3 regions of the Maribacter dokdonensis DSW-8 genome follow, and region 1 is predicted to be linked to each of the others. Evidence: riboswitches for the same ligand, from Rfam matches in the RefSeq annotation. Region 1 holds a riboswitch; each other region holds the start of a gene.

Region 1 (5,622 bases):
AAAATATTAATAAATAACGGTAGACCTGGTGAAGTAAAATTTGCACCCAATGACTACATAGCTACCTATTCTCCTGTTCAAGTTCTTTTAGAGGCAATCAAAAAGAAACATACAGATTTAAGTTTTGAAAATATCTACGAAGCAATTGCCAAAGTACGTATGATAAAATCTGAAAATGAAGTAAAAATCTTAAAACAGGCGGCAAATATAACAGTTAAAGGTATTAAAGAGGCGGCAAAAGCTATAAAACCAGGAATAGACGAACGTTATTTAGAAGGCGTTTTAGAAGGCGATTTCAAGAAAAATGGTTCACAAAGGCTAGCCTTTGGGTCCATCATAAAATCCGGACCAAACTCTCATTGGCCCTGGAGAATTTTAGCAACACATTATAATCGAAGAAACCGTATTATGCAAAATGGGGATCTTGTTATTTTTGATGTGGGGTGCGAATATGAACAATACGTAAGTGATATAGGAAGAACATTTCCGGTTTCTGGCAAATTCACAAAAGAACAAAGAGAGATTCTGATGATGGAAACCAAAATTGCTGATGAAATTATTAAGTTTTTAAAACCAGGTATAACCTTTAAGGATGTGCAGAAATTCACCAATACCATTATTCCTGAACACTCAAAAAAATATATGCAAGTAGGTTTGTTTTTTGGTCACCATTTAGGCTTATCAACAGGCGATCCAAACTTATCGAATGCACTTTTAAAACCAGGCATGGTATTTACTGTAGAGCCGTGGTATTATAATCATGATAACAATATTTCAGTATTTACAGAAGATATGATTTTAATCACGGAAGATGGTTGTGAAGTGTTAAGTTCGGACTTACCTAGAACACCTGAAGATTTAGAGAATTTGATGAAAAGTTAATCGCTACATTTTATTATACCTTATTTTAATGCTATTGAGAATGTTTTTTAATATTCCTGTAGGCTATTTACTTCTTAGATTTTAATCCTACAACCAACACAGTAGACACCAATAATAACAATAGATACCAAGTATTACTTACAAGGTCCAAATAAGTTATACTACCCTTTGCAAAGCTCAAAATCATAAGCACCTGGGCTCCATAAGGCAATAATCCTTGAGTTATACAAGCAAAGACATCTAAGATAGATGCAGTCTGTTTGTTCTCTAAAGCATACTCATCATTAATAGATTTAGCAATGGGTCCAGATATAATTATGGAGACCGTATTGTTCGCAATTGCCATGTTAATAGTTGATACCAGTGTTGCAATACCAAACTGTGCCGACTTCTTACTTTTTACAAAAGTTTTAATTTTTAATAGTATAAACGCTATACCGCCATTGAACGTCACCAAAGCGGCCAAACCGCCCGTTAATAATGATAAAAGAAATATCTCCGTCATATTGGTAAAGCCTGTATATGATATTCTTGTAAATTCCAACACTGTGAAATCACCATAAAAGACACCTAAGATTCCAGCCGAAATTGCGCCCAATACAAGCGTCACAAAAACGTTCACACCTATTACTGAAAGTATAATTACAATTAAATAAGGCAAAATTTTAAGAATGGAATAATGATACTCTTCCATTTCCATTCCTACGGTATTCATGCTTAGACCTTCATACATTAAAATGGCCATACTTATAATGGCAGCAGGTACGGCTATTTTGATATTCGCCTTGAACTTATCACTCATTTTTACGTTCAGTGATTGTGTAGCGGCAATGGTGGTATCTGAAATTACCGATAGATTATCACCGAACATGGAACCTCCTAACAAGGCACCGCATAAAATACCCAGCGAAAAATTACCGGTATCCGCAAAACCAATTACAATTGGAGCCAGCGCTACTATAGCGCCAACAGAGGTACCCGTAGAAATAGACAAAAATGCAGCAATTACAAACACACCTACATATATATAGTGTCCGCTGATAACATCCAGACCTAAATGAACAATAGCATCTACACTGCCCATAGCTTTGGTTGTCGCTGCAAATGCTCCTGCCAATAAGTATATAAGACACATGGTCAAAATTTTATCATTACCGCACCCTTCTAAAAGAATGGCAATTTTCTCCTTCATAGATTGCTTAAACATGAGAAATGCTACCAGTATACCAGCAATTACGGCAATAGGAGCGGGTAGGGCATAAAAATCATTTTGAAAAATGCCTACGCCTAGAAATATTGCAATGAATATTAAAAATGGAATAAGTGCCTTTGCATTGGCTGTTACAGCTTTTACTTGAGTCATATATGGTTATTTGAAGAATCACGTTTAGAGCTATAACAAATACAATAGGAAGGATTTAACGTTTTTTCCAAGGTATTGGCTTATCGCTTTTAGCACCTTGCTCGTTATTGCAGGTTGCTATCTCTATTTGAGATTCTTGATAATTTAAGGGCGCAAAATTAATAAACCATCGGTACATAAAACCAAAAATTATACTAATTATATCTTAATTTAAACCGTTTTGACCAATTGCAGAAAATGCCATTTTAAGATGACAAAAGGCTAAAAAATTTCACTTATACAAAAGGGCCGTTTGCTGAATTATAAGCTCCATTCGCTGAGAAGCTTCATTTTCATTTAAACTTCGAACTACATTTAAAATCTAAACGGAGACTGGTATCTATACCTACTTAGATGCTTAAACCGTATAACAACCCTAAAAATTAAAATCGATGAGAAAAATGAATCTTAACTTAGGAACAACTGCATTATTTGTATGCCTGCTTTTCTTAACTTCTTGCAGTAATGATTCCGATGATGTTTCAATCACCGAAGAAGAAACAACAGATGATACTAGCGACACCAATGAAGCAAGTAGTACTGTGGACAGTGACTCCTACATTTTAGCCGTTGCACCGGACAATGGGGTATATTTAATTGATCATGATGGCAATACCTTATTTGATTGGGATTTCAATGGTGACCAATTGGGTAATGATGCCATGCTTCAATCTGATGGCAGCTTGGTAGCTACGATAAAAGCTGATAATCCACAGATAACCTTTGGTGGTTATGGTGGCGGTTTTAGAAAAATAAATGCTGACCAATCCATTGAATGGGAAGTGGACTATTCTACTAATACCTACATCTCACATCATGATGTTAATTACTTATCGAACGGAAATATCATATTTCCCGTATGGGAAGAAGTAAGTGCTGCAGATGCTGCGGAGATGGGATTTTCGGGTAATTTTAATATTTACCCTGAAGCTATTATTGAAATGAATCCATTAACCCAAGAAATAGTTTGGGAGTGGCATGCTACGGACCATATTGTTCAAGATTACGATGAAAGCAAATTAAACTTTGGTGTCGTGGCCGATGTTCCCAACCTTATTGACATCAATTATAATAATGATCAAACTGATGGTGACATTATGCATGTAAACGGTATAACCCTAGATGAAACGAACGACCTTTTATACATGACCGTTAACTTTTATAGCGAGGTTTGGGTTATTGATCATAGCACCTCAACAGAAGAGGCTGCCACCAATACCGGCGGAAACTATAATTTAGGTGGTGACCTGGTTTACCGTTTTGGAAACCCCCTTACTTATGACAATGTTGGTGAAGTGACCATGAACAGGGTACATTATCCTAATCTTTTTGATGATAATAAAATGTTGGTTTTTGTAAATAACAAATACGATAACCAGTCTGCAGTAGCAGAATACCAATTGAGTCCGCCTTATGAACTGGTAGCCGGTCAAGATAATGAGCCTGAATTAATATGGGAATTCACAGATACCGATTTATATAGTAATGGTTTAGGCAGTGGGGTTAGAATGAGTAATGGCAACACCCTTATCTGCGAAGGCACAGGTGCTATTTGGGAAGTTAATAGCGACGGAGATGTGCTGTGGAGATTTACAAATTACAATAGACCGTGGCGTGCGTATGCATTTACAAAAGACGACGATGCAATAACCGCATTAGGTCTATAATTAAAGATAGTTTTTTTGATTGATTGATTGATGACGAAGGGCTCCAATAGCAATATTGGAGCTTTTCTATTTTTAAAATTCATCTACATGATGAAATATAAGCAACTAGCATTGTTCAAATATGTAACTGGTAAAGATTCAGGTATTCGCTTTAAATCTTATGGCATCCACTTAAAACTCCTCTTTAGTCTTTGTTTTATCAATAGGTTTACCATTCCAGAATTACTAAGATGAAAATATATACTACGCTATTATTGTTATTTGGTTGGGCAATTGGCCAAGCTCAAAATACAGAGGATAACATTACTTATCAAAGCATTATAGACGCAGAACATATTATGGTCCAATTAAGTACAGTAGACCAAGCTACTATGATGTCTATGTTGCACCAGGGCTTTTACGTGTATTTTGATGTTAAAGGAAAAAAGAAGAAAAATGTTTCCATTCAATATCCAATCAATATTACTCCGCCAGAACGTCCAGAACGAAATGAAAAAGATAATTCTCGTAAAAAAACGGATGAACAAGAGCGTAAAGGACCAGACATGAACAAGCTATTGGAAGAAATGCCCAGAACGGCACGCTTTATTAATTTTGACCATGAAGAAGAATTTCATTTAGACCTAAACAATCTAGGTGTTACCATAAACTACAATTTTGACGAAGCTAAAGAACTTCATTATCACTTAAAAATACCAAAAAATAGCATTGTTGATAATGACACCAAGCTATCCAAATTATCCATTGGTATTATGACTCCAAAAATAAAATCCGAAACAAAAACTGAAAGCCCAAATGTAAGTTTTGGTGCTGGAGGTCAAGGTAGCGGACCTGGAGGTCGCAGAGGTGGTCAAGGTGGTGGTCCTGGCGGTGGAGGTAGAGGAGGTTCTCAAGGAACACCACCACAAGATCAGCGACCAGAAGAAGTCTCCTTTAATATTTGGTTTAAGGCCGATGCTAACAATTAAGTATTACAAAATTTTTCATCTATTGATTCTATAGATACGTAGTAATAATTACACTATTGGTATATATTGTTTTCACTTACTAAGAGGTAAATATACTTTTGTAACACATAAATATTAAAACACATAACCATGAAAAAAGTAATTGCAACGTTTATCATTATTGCTTCAATAACCAGTTGTAACAGTGTAAAGAACATGAACACCTCATCTATGTCCGATGCTGCTACATTATTAAGCTCACTAAGTTCTAATTCTACGGTACAGCAGGTGGCGAGCTTATTTAGCCTATTGGATACCAACAATGATCAAGCTATTAGCTCAACTGAAGCTATTGGCGAAGTTTCTGAAAATTTTGATGTATTGGACACTGATAATAACGCTAGCCTTAATTTAACCGAATTGGAAGGTATACTTGGTTTGTTAAAATAAAATCTTCCATATAAACGTATTCCCCCCGAATACGTTTATTTTCATTTTGAGTTATTTGCTAAGAACCCCCTGTTTATCTTAAACAGGGGGTTCTTTTTTTTGTAAAAGATTAATAATGAAAACTTAATTCGTTGCTTTATTAAATTTGTAAGTAATACCAATATTTAATCCAAAAGAAGAGTATGGTACTTTCTGGGACAGTTCTTTAGATGTATCAGTATTGGTATTGGATAGGTTATCTACGTAGGTAGTAGTTCTATTTACGCCTTCTGGC
Region 2 (5,622 bases), on a different contig from region 1:
TGCCGGGCACTCCGCCACATAGTTGGCAAGCTGTTGCAGCTGGCGGAACAGATATTGGCTATAAAGGTATGATGGTCGCTGCCAAAACTATGGCATTGACCGCAATAGATATTTTTGAAAAACCAGCTGTATTAACTAAGATAAAGGCTGAATTTAATGAAAGGAGAGGAGCCGATTTTAAATATGTAGCGTTATTAGGGGATAGAGAGCCGGCGTTAGATTATAGAAAATGATACGGACATTTTTCAAATTGTAGTTATACATTATCCTTACTTTTATTAACAGTCAAAACCAACAACCAACAACGAACAACAACCAAAATGAAAAAACTAATTCTAACTGTTGCAGTCCTGCTTTTCTTGCTGCCATTTAAAACTAAGGCGCAAAAAAGCAATGCTAAAAAGCCCAATATCATTTTCATCATGTCAGATGATCATGCGTATCAGGCCATAAGCGCGTATGATGATAAATTGCTGCAAACACCCAACATTGATCGCTTGGCAAAAGAGGGCATGCTTTTTACCAATGCCAGTGTTACCAACTCTATTTGTGCGCCTTCTCGTGCAACCATATTAACAGGCAAGCATACACATATCAATGGGAAAGTGGATAATTATTTTCCGTTCGATACTACACAGGTGACCTTTCCGCAAATCTTTAAAAAGAATGGGTATAAAACGGCGATGTTCGGTAAGCTTCATTTTGGCAATAATCCAAAAGGGGTAGATGAGTTTATGATCTTGCCGGGTCAAGGGCACTATATTAATCCAGATTTTATAGTTACCAATGGTGATACCATAACCAAGCAAGGCTATGTTACCGATATCATAACAGATGTATCACTAGATTGGTTGAAAGAAGAAGCGTCCAATGACGAACCTTTTATGATGATGTACTTGCACAAGGCACCGCACAGACCGTGGTGGCCAAGACCGGATAAGTTCAAGGAGTTCACGAAAAAAACCTTCCCGGAGCCAGAAACGTTATTTGATGATTACAGCAATAGAGGATCGGCGGCAAAGACGGCAGAAATGAATTTGTTGACACACATGATGTATAGTCATGATAGTAAGGTCAGACCGGAAACCTTAGCTAAAATGGAGGGTAAGGTTTTACCGGTAGTGGAGGAATTTCCCAATAGTTTTTACGGTCCGTATAACCGTGCAACGGTAGAACAAAAAGCATTGTATGATCCGGTGTTAGATTCCATCAACGATTTTTTCTATAACAATTGGCCAAAAATGAACGATACCGAAAAAATGAAATGGAAGTACCAGCGCTATATGCAAGATTATTTGGGTAGTATTTCTTCGGTAGATGATAATGTAGGCCGCTTGTTAGATTATTTGGATGAAAGCGGATTGGCGGAAAACACCATAGTGATCTATACCTCTGATCAAGGATTTTATTTAGGGGAGCACGGTTGGTTTGATAAGCGATTTATTTATGACGAATCGTTTAAAACTCCTTTATTGGTACGTTGGCCCAATGTGGTTGAACCGGGAGCTGTAGAAAATGAAATGGTACAGAATTTAGACTTTGCACAGACAATGTTAGAAGCTGTAGGCATCACGCCACCAAGTGATATGCAAGGTGAAAGTTTAATTCCCTTGTTGAAAGGCGAAAAAGAAAAATGGACTAGAGATGCCGTGTATTATCAATATTACGAATATCCATCTGTTCATATGGTAAAGCGTCACTATGGTATTGTGAATAAAGAATTTAAATTGGTGCATTTCTATTATGATGTTGATGAGTGGGAGTTATATGATAGATTGAAGGACCCAAAGGAAATGAACAATGTCTACAATGACCCTGCCTACGCAGATACCGTTAAAAAATTAAAGAAAGATTTAATTGCATTACGTAAAAAATATAAAGACTCCCCGGAGCAAGATCAGATGTATATAGATAAATATAAGAGCGCAGGGATGATTGAGTAGTTTTTCGTGGTTCGTTTCTCGTTGTTCGTTGATAGTAAAATGTCAGTTCGAGTGCTCTTAAACTAATTTTTCTTTAGGTTAAGAGTGTATCGAGAATATTGTAATTGAACAGGTGTACTATTGCTTTTAAGCCTTCAGAAAACTAACAACAAGACCAAGAATTATATATTTTTCATAAAATACTAGGTTTTTAAATTTTTCTGCCTTTATATTTGTAGTTCAAAGTTCACACACGTATTGAATAGTTATCAAGAAAGGTGGAGGGATTAGACCCTTTGAAACCTTAGCAACCCTTTGTTCCATACAAAGAAGGTGCTACATTCTACCCTTAGGGGAAGGATAACAGTAATCGATTTTCTCGATATTACTTTCTTATAACTTTTTGATTTTACTTACTCACAATTTTATGTGTTTAAGTTGGGCTTTTTAATTATTAGAATAATTTTTAAAAACAACAAAATCATGAGTAATCACAAATTAGCAACAAACGCATTACACGCAGGTCACGACACCACTACAAATGGAGGTACAAGGGCAGTGCCTATTTATCAAACATCATCGTATGTATTTAATGATACCGATCATGCGGCAAACTTATTTTCACTTAAAGAACTAGGGTTTATTTACACACGGTTAAACAATCCTACCAATCAAATTTTACAAGATAGATTAGCCGCTGTTGAAGGTGGTGTTGGTGCTGTGGTCTTTGCATCTGGTACTGCTGCTATTTCTACAGGTTTATTGACCTTGTTAAAAGCGGGCGATCATATTGTAGCGTCAAGCAGTTTATACGGTGGCACCTTTAATTTATTAAATGTTACCCTACCAAGATTCGGTATTACGACCACCTTTGTAGATGCATCTGATCCTGAAAATTTTGGAAAAGCGGTACAGGATAATACAAGGGCTTTCTTTGTGGAATCTTTAGGGAATCCGAAATTGGATGTGTTGGATCTGAAAGCGATTTCTAAAGAATCGAAAGCAGCGGGAGTACCTTTTATAGTAGATAATACAGTAGCTACTCCTTCATTGTTAAACCCTATTGAGCACGGTGCCAATTTGGTCATTCATTCATTGACAAAATATATTGGCGGTCAAGGAACGTCTTTAGGTGGAGCAATTATAGATGCCGGTACGTTTGATTGGACCAACGGAAAATTCCCTGAATTTACGGAACCATCTGCAGGTTACCACGGTTTGGTTTATAGTGAGGCATTAGGTGCGGCAGCATTTACCTTTAAATTGATACTGGAAGGTTTACGTGATTTTGGTGGGGCATTGAGTCCGTATAACGCCTTCCAAATTATACAAGGTTTAGAGACTTTGCCGGTACGTATAAAGCAACACAGTGCAAATGCATTGGAATTGGCTACTTGGTTAGAAGGAAGGAAAGAAGTGGCTTGGGTAAATTACCCAGGATTAAAGAGCAATAAATACTATGACTTGGCACAAGAATACTTGCCAAAAGGTCAAAGCGGATTGGTTACCTTTGGTATCAAGGGCGGTTTTGAAGCGGCTAAAAAGGTTACCGATGCTACTAAGATATTTTCTTTACTTGCCAATATTGGTGACACCAAATCATTGATCATTCACCCGGCAAGTACTACCCACCAGCAATTAACCGCAGAGCAGCAAGAAGGTGCAGGTGTAGGGCAAGATTTAATTCGTTTGTCGGTAGGTCTTGAAGATATAGAAGATTTAAAAGCAGATTTAGAGCAGGCATTTGCCAGTCTTTAATATAGGTTGCCCATATAGTCAACAACCGGTCACTGAGCGTAGCCGAAGTGATCGGTGGATTAAGAAAAAAAGAATATTGGTGGCGGCTGAGCCTAGCCGAAGTCATTGAATGTTCAAGAATATATTATTTACATGAGGTGGCTGAGCGCAGTCGAAGCTCAGCCATAAATTGATTTTGAAATAGATGTTACATCAACTACAGATTAAAAAATACAAGACCCTAAGCGGTAGTACTCAAGATATTCAATTATCGTATCAGGTATTTGGGAAGGAGCTTCATACAGCGCCAATAATTTTGGTGAATCATGCATTAACGGGCAATTCTAATGTTACCGGTGAAAATGGTTGGTGGTCTGCCTTGATCGGAGAAGAGAAGTGTATAGATACCAACAAGTACACTATTTTGGCATTCAACATTCCGGGCAATGGTCATGACAAGTTTGTAATAGAGAACTATAAGGATTTTGTAGCCGGTGATGTAGCTAGAATATTTTTATTAGGTCTACAACAGTTAAAGGTAGAACGTTTGTTTGCATTGATCGGTGGATCTTTGGGTGGTGGTATCGCTTGGGAAATGGCAGCATTGCACCCAACGCTGACAGAACATTTGATTCCTGTGGCATCTGATTGGAAATCGACCGATTGGTTAATAGCCAATTGCCAAATACAGGAACAGTTTTTAGTGAATTCTAAACAACCTGTGCATGATGCCCGTATGCATGCCATGTTATGTTATAGGACCCCGGCTTCCTTTAAAGAACGGTTTAAACGAAGTACCAATGAGGAGCTTAAGGTTTTTAATGTAGAAAGTTGGTTAATGCACCATGGCGATAAGTTACAAGAGCGTTTTCAATTGTCTGCGTATAAGTTGATGAACCAATTGTTAAAGACCATTGATGTAACTAGGGATGGTGATGAGAATTTTATTAAGCTACAAAATAGCGATACCAATATTCATATTATCGGAGTAGATTCGGATATGTTCTTTACTGCCCAAGAAAACAAAGATACCTTTAAGCAATTGGCGCAGGCAAAGAGTAATGTAACCTATGGCGAAGTACAATCGTTACATGGGCATGATGCCTTTTTGATCGAGTTTGATCAGATGGAAAAATTGCTGACCGGTATTTTTAATACCAACGGTAATATCAAGAAGATCAAAATCCTAAAATTCGGTGGTAAATCGTTGAGTAATGGCGAGGGACTTGAGCGTGTATTGGATATCGTTACACAAAAGGTCAAAAACAATGAGAATGTAGCCATGGTGGTTTCCGCTAGGGAAAAGGCTACAGATCAGCTAGAGGATATGCTAGAGAAAGCAGCCAAGGGAAAAGATTATAGGTCAGATTTTGAAGCGCTGGAGAAGTATCAAAAACATACCTATTCCAACGTAAATCTATCTGCCGAATTCAAGGGCTTGGCAAAGCTGTATGAAGGAGTTTCCTTGTTGGGAGATTACAGTGCCAAAATAAAAGATGAGGTGTTGGCGTATGGCGAGTTGATCTCTGCCAAACTGGTAACCAAACTATTGATCGGTAAAGGGATCAATGCCAAACTTGTAGATACACGTGAAGTCATTAAGACCGATGATACCTTTGGTGACGCCAAGGTGCTTGAAAATGAATCCAAAGAATTGGTGCTTTTAAAATTCGCTGAAATTCCGAGTGATACGGTAGCGGTAGTAACCGGTTTTATAGCCTCTACAGTGGAGAACGAGACAACTACTTTGGGTAGAAATGGCAGTAATTATTCCGCGGCATTATTGGCAAATTTCTTAGATGCCGAAGAATTACAGAATTACACCCACGTTGATGGTATTTATACGGCAAATCCTGATTATGTACCAGAGGCGAAAAGACTGGCGAACCTGTCTTATGAAGAAGCAAACGAGCTCGCCAATTTTGGAGCTACCATTCTACATGCCAAAACCATAATTCCCTTA
Region 3 (5,622 bases), on a different contig from region 1:
ATAGACCCAGAAGCATATCCTAAGGTAAAGGTGTCAGAATTAGAGGTTCCGGCAGTAGAGATTAGTGACGTAAAAGCTTTTGAACAGTGGAAATCTACCAACGTAATACCACAAAAACAACCAGGTTATGTTGCTTTGGGTATTAAAGTGTTATTGGGTGATTTCTATACGGATAAAGCACGTTTATTGGCAAACTTGGTGCAGAAATATGCAGCGGGTGAGTTAAGATTATCATTACGTCAAAACATTTTGATTCCTTTCGTAAAAGAAGAGAACGTAGCATTCTTTTATACTGAATTGGAAAAGTTAGGTTTTGTTGAGGCTGGTTATAATAAGGCTCTTGATATCACCGCTTGTCCAGGTACGGATACCTGTAATCTAGGAATAGCAAGTAGTACGGGAATTGCAGAGGAACTGGAAAGAGTGATAAAAACAGAATACCCAGATTATATAAATAACGATGATGTTGTTATAAAAATCAGTGGTTGTATGAATGCCTGTGGGCAGCACAATATGGCAAATATTGGTTTTCAGGGCATGTCCGTTCGTACAAAGGATAAATTGGTAGCTCCTGCGCTTCAGGTATTGTTGGGCGGTAGCAATGATGGTAACGGTAACGGTCGTTTTGCGGACAAAGTGGTGAAAGTGCCAAGTAAAAGAGGTCCGGAAGCATTGCGTTTGATCTTAAATGATTTTGATGCCAATGGTGGAGATCTATCGTTCCCGGATTATTATGCTGAAAAAGGACAAATGTATTTCTATGATTTTCTTACTCCATTATCTTCAATAGATGATTTAACGCCAGAAGACTTTATAGATTGGGGTAATACGGAGCGTTATGAAAAAGCTATCGGTGTAGGTGAGTGTGCCGGTGTTGTTATCGACTTGATCGCAACATTACTTTTTGAAAGTGAAGAAAAAATTCAGAATGCACAAGAAATGTTCGATGCCGAAAAATGGTCTGCCAGTATCTATCACGCATATTCTTCTATGGTAAACTCGGCTAAGGCGATGTTGACCGCAGAAAATACAAAAGTGAATACCCATGTAAGTATCATTAAGGATTTTGATGAGAAATTTGTTGCCGATGGTAGAATTGCCGTAGCTGGCGGATTTAAAAAATTGGTACTTCAATTAAATCAGAACGAACCAACAAAAGAATTTGCACAATCTTACATAAAGGATGCGAAAGAATTTTTGGAAACTGTTGAAAAGTTCAGACAGCAAGAATTGGCAGAAGCATAGATAATGGCAAATCATTTACAACATATAAAGAAACCTAAATTGACCGTAGTTGGTGCAGGACCAGGTGATGTGGAGCTGATTACGTTAAAAGCGATCAGAACGCTGGAAAATGCCGATGTGGTTTTGTACGATGCTTTGGTGAACGAGGAGTTGCTGGATTATGCCAAGAATGCGGAATTGATTTTTGTAGGTAAACGCAAAGGATGCTATGCATATCAACAAGAGCAAATTAATGAGCTTATTGTAAGTAGGGCAAAATCTAACGGACATGTGGTGCGGTTAAAAGGAGGAGATCCTTTTGTATTCGGTCGCGGTTCGGAAGAAATGGAATATGCCGCCTCGCATGGGTTGCAAGTAGCCATGGTACCAGGTATATCGTCAAGTTTAAGTGTGCCTGCATATCAAAACATTCCGGTAACAAAAAGAGGTTCTTCAGAAAGTTTTTGGGTAATTACAGGAACTACAAAAGAGCATAAACTATCAACAGATGTTGCCCTAGCTGCAAAAAGTAGTGCTACGGTAGTCATATTGATGGGGATGTCAAAACTCCCTCAGATAGTAGAATTATTTAAGTCTGAAGGTAAATCGGAATTACCTATAGCTATAATTCAGAACGGAACGCGAAAGAATGAAAAAATAGGAGTTGCGACTATAGATACCATAGTTGATGTGGTGGAGAAAGAAAATCTTTCTAATCCTGCTATCATTATCATAGGAGAAGTAGTTAGACATCGTGAAGCGTTAGCGAAGGCAACTCATAAGTTTGCTGAAGAGCATGTCAGTTTTGTTGAAGTAAATAAAGCTTAGCATATTTAGTAAAGGATAAGTATATAGAATAAGTGAAATTAAAAGAAGCTAAAAAGTAGTTGTATAGAATGATGTCAACTTTGTAGAATTACTTTTTACTAAAAAGAGAATTATGATTAAAACAGATATGCTCATTATAGGAGCGGGACCTACCGGATTGTTCACGGTATTTGAAGCAGGATTATTAAAGTTAAAAACGCATTTAATAGATGCATTGCCACAACCAGGTGGTCAGTGTTCAGAGATATATCCTAAAAAGCCTATCTATGATATTCCTGCATTTCCAGAAATTTTGGCAGGTACTTTGGTAGACAACCTTATGGAACAGATAAAGCCTTTTGAACCAGGATTTACCTTGGGAGAAAGAGCGGAATCGCTAGATAAGTTAGAAGATGGTTCTTTTGTGGTAACTACCAATAAAGGAACAAAGCACAATGCACCTGTAGTGGTAATTGCAGGTGGTCTGGGTTCTTTTGAGCCAAGAAAACCACCTATTTCTAATATTGTAAACTTTGAAGATACAGGTGTTTCCTATATGATCAAAGATCCAGAAGTATATCGCGATAAAAAAGTGGTTATTGCCGGTGGAGGTGATTCTGCCTTGGACTGGGCTATATTTTTGACCGATGTAGCGGCAGAAGTAACCTTGGTACACAGAAGGGATGAATTTAGAGGGGCATTGGATTCCGTTGAAAAAGCATCTGAACTGGCGAAATTGGGTAAAATCAAGTTGATTACCAAAGCTGAGGTAAAAGAGCTGCACGGTGAAAATGAACTTAAGGCAGTAGTTATTAAGCACACGGACAAGGAAAAAGAAGATACTTATTTAGAAGTGGATAATTTTATTCCTTTATTCGGTCTGTCTCCAAAATTAGGTCCTATAGGTGATTGGGGCTTGGAAATTCAGAAAAATGCTATTAAAGTAAATAACGCAAAAGATTACCAGACCAACATACCGGGAGTATATGCAATTGGTGATGTTAATACTTACGAAGGTAAGTTGAAATTGATACTTTCAGGTTTCCATGAAGCAGCCGTTATGTGCCAATATGCATACCAGCAGATCAATCCAGGTAAGCGCTTTGTAATGAAATATACTACTGTTGGTGGTGTTGAAGGTTTTGATGGTTCTAAGAAGGAAGCAAAGAAAGAAGTAGTACAGAGTATCGCATAAATTAAATTATTTGAGTAGTACGGCCTCCGGATGCTTTAGACGTGTGGGGGCTTTTTTTGTGACATTTTTTAAGAATTTCGTTGGCTAAAAAAACCATTGAAGTCTTGGTAAAGAGCGAGTAGTGCCGTTACTTTGCAATTCGTTCCTAATTAAATTGTATTGTTATCAAGAAAGGCGGAGGGACTAGACCCTGTGAAACCTTGGCAACCCTTTCCGTAGTGGAAAAGAAGGTGCTACATTCTATCCTCATTCAAAAGGACAGATAACTAAAGAAAGAACATAATTACCTTCCTTTCCTTACTTGATATCATATATTTTAAAGCGAACAAATAATTTGTTAAGCGTAAAATGAAGGATATAAAAGAAATTTTAAAAGAGCGTATTTTAATACTGGATGGTGCCATGGGTACTATGCTTCAACGTTATAAGTTTACTGAAGAAGATTTTAGGGGAGAACGCTTTAAGGATTGGGAACATCCGTTGCAAGGTAACAATGATTTGTTGTCGTTAACGCAACCCGATGCTATAGCAGATGTTCACCGTCAGTATTTTGATGCTGGGGCAGATATTGTAGAGACCAATACCTTTTCCGGAACTACGATTGCTATGGCAGATTATTTTATGGAAGATTTGGTGTATGAGCTCAACTATGAATCTGCGCGTATTGCCAAAATGGTAGCAGATGAGTTCACTGCAAAAGAACCAAATAAACCTCGTTTTGTAGCCGGTAGTATTGGACCCACCAATAAAACGGCAAGTATGTCACCAGATGTAAATGATCCAGGTTATAGGGCTATTTCTTTTGATGAGCTACGTATTGCATATAAACAACAGGTAGAAGCTTTATTAGATGGTGGGTCGGATATTTTATTGGTAGAAACCATTTTTGACACCCTCAATGCCAAGGCGGCATTATTTGCCATAGAAGAAGTTAAAGAAGAACGAAATATAGATGTTCCCATAATGGTTAGCGGTACTATTACCGATGCATCCGGTAGAACGTTATCGGGTCAAACGGCCGAGGCATTTTTAATATCCATATCCCACATTCCTATTTTATCGGTTGGGTTTAATTGTGCTTTAGGTGCAAACCAGTTGGTACCTCATTTAGAGGTGTTGTCCACCAAAAGTGAACATGCGGTCTCAGCGCACCCCAATGCCGGTTTGCCTAATGCATTTGGAGAGTACGACGAAACTCCTGAGCAAATGGCGGAACAGATCAAGGAATACGCGGAAAAAGGATTGGTAAATATAGTTGGTGGATGTTGCGGAACCACTCCGGAACATATTACTGCGATTGCTGAGGTTGTGAAAAATTTTGCTCCGCGTCAGTTTTAGTTGTTGGTAAATAAATCGTTTTTCGTTGCACGTTAATGGTTTATCGTGGTTTTTTAAATATGATATGGATTATAAAGAATTAGATATTTGGGTACAGGCTAGGATGTTGGTGAAAACAGTATATGTTTTGACGAAGTCCTTTCCACAAGATGAGCAATTTTCTTTAACCTCACAGGTGAGAAGATGTGTTATATCTGTTCCTTCAAATATTGCTGAAGGTTGTGGAAGACAATCCAATAAAGAAACAATTCATTTTTTACATATTGCTAGAGGCTCCTTATTCGAGTTGGAAACCCAGTTGATTTTAGCAGGAGATTTAAATTATATTTCAGATACAGATATCGTTTTGAAAGAAATAGAAAGAGTGAAAAAGTTGTTGAACGGATTCATAAATTATCACAAGAAGTTATGAGTAAAGAAAACGAACAACGAACAACGAATAACGAACAACGTTTTCTAAAGCTTAGCGGCCTAGAACCCCTGATTGTAACTCCAGAAACCAATTTCATAAACGTTGGTGAGCGAACAAACGTTGCGGGTTCAAAAAAGTTTCTTCGTTTAGTAAAAGAGGAAAAGTTTGAAGAGGCATTGGCAGTGGCTAGGGAGCAGGTTGAAAATGGTGCCCAGGTTATTGATATTAACATGGATGACGGATTGATCGATGGTAAACAGGCTATGGTGAAATTTTTGAATCTTGTTATATCGGAGCCGGATATTTCTCGTGTGCCTATTATGATCGACAGTTCTAAATGGGAAATCATTGAAGCTGGTCTGCAAGTTGTTCAAGGTAAATGTGTGGTAAATTCCATAAGCTTAAAAGAGGGCGAAGAACAATTTATACACCACGCCAAACTCATAAAAAGATATGGTGCCGCGGTAATTGTTATGGCTTTTGATGAGGTAGGTCAGGCAGATAATTATGACCGTAGAATTGAAATAGCAAAACGTTCGTATGATGTTTTGGTGAACAAGGTAAATTTTGCACCGGAGGATATCATTTTCGATTTAAATATTTTTCCGGTAGCAACGGGAATGGATGAGCATAAATTAAATGCTGT

Evidence for each region. Region 1 has a riboswitch for S-adenosylmethionine ahead of I600_RS01775 (Na+/H+ antiporter NhaC family protein). Riboswitches for the same ligand answer to the same signal wherever they lie in the genome.
Region 2: linked by a shared signal. The riboswitch ahead of I600_RS14700 (O-acetylhomoserine aminocarboxypropyltransferase/cysteine synthase family protein) and the one ahead of I600_RS01775 (Na+/H+ antiporter NhaC family protein) in region 1 are both predicted to bind S-adenosylmethionine.
Region 3: linked by a shared signal. The riboswitch ahead of I600_RS14760 (homocysteine S-methyltransferase family protein) and the one ahead of I600_RS01775 (Na+/H+ antiporter NhaC family protein) in region 1 are both predicted to bind S-adenosylmethionine.

What each region holds. Positions count from the first base shown of each region.
Region 1 is NZ_LDPE01000001.1:386,055-391,676, forward strand. It holds gene I600_RS01770 (M24 family metallopeptidase) at 1-882, shown strand, start outside; gene I600_RS01775 (Na+/H+ antiporter NhaC family protein) at 950-2,245, opposite strand; SAM-I-IV-variant riboswitch at 2,297-2,393, opposite strand; gene I600_RS01780 (arylsulfotransferase family protein) at 2,677-3,951, shown strand; gene I600_RS19380 (hypothetical protein) at 4,182-4,919, shown strand; gene I600_RS01795 (EF-hand domain-containing protein) at 5,049-5,348, shown strand; gene I600_RS01800 (outer membrane beta-barrel protein) at 5,472-5,622, opposite strand, start outside.
Region 2 is NZ_LDPE01000003.1:233,471-239,092, forward strand. It holds gene I600_RS14690 (amidohydrolase) at 1-233, shown strand, start outside; gene I600_RS14695 (sulfatase family protein) at 321-1,943, shown strand; SAM riboswitch class I at 2,186-2,289, shown strand; gene I600_RS14700 (O-acetylhomoserine aminocarboxypropyltransferase/cysteine synthase family protein) at 2,406-3,680, shown strand; gene thrA (bifunctional aspartate kinase/homoserine dehydrogenase I) at 3,865-5,622, shown strand, end outside.
Region 3 is NZ_LDPE01000003.1:247,460-253,081, forward strand. It holds gene I600_RS14745 (HEPN domain-containing protein) at 1-1,245, shown strand, start outside; gene cobA (uroporphyrinogen-III C-methyltransferase) at 1,249-2,052, shown strand; gene I600_RS14755 (NAD(P)/FAD-dependent oxidoreductase) at 2,165-3,226, shown strand; SAM riboswitch class I at 3,386-3,495, shown strand; gene I600_RS14760 (homocysteine S-methyltransferase family protein) at 3,575-4,564, shown strand; gene I600_RS14765 (four helix bundle protein) at 4,629-4,976, shown strand; gene metH (methionine synthase) at 4,973-5,622, shown strand, end outside.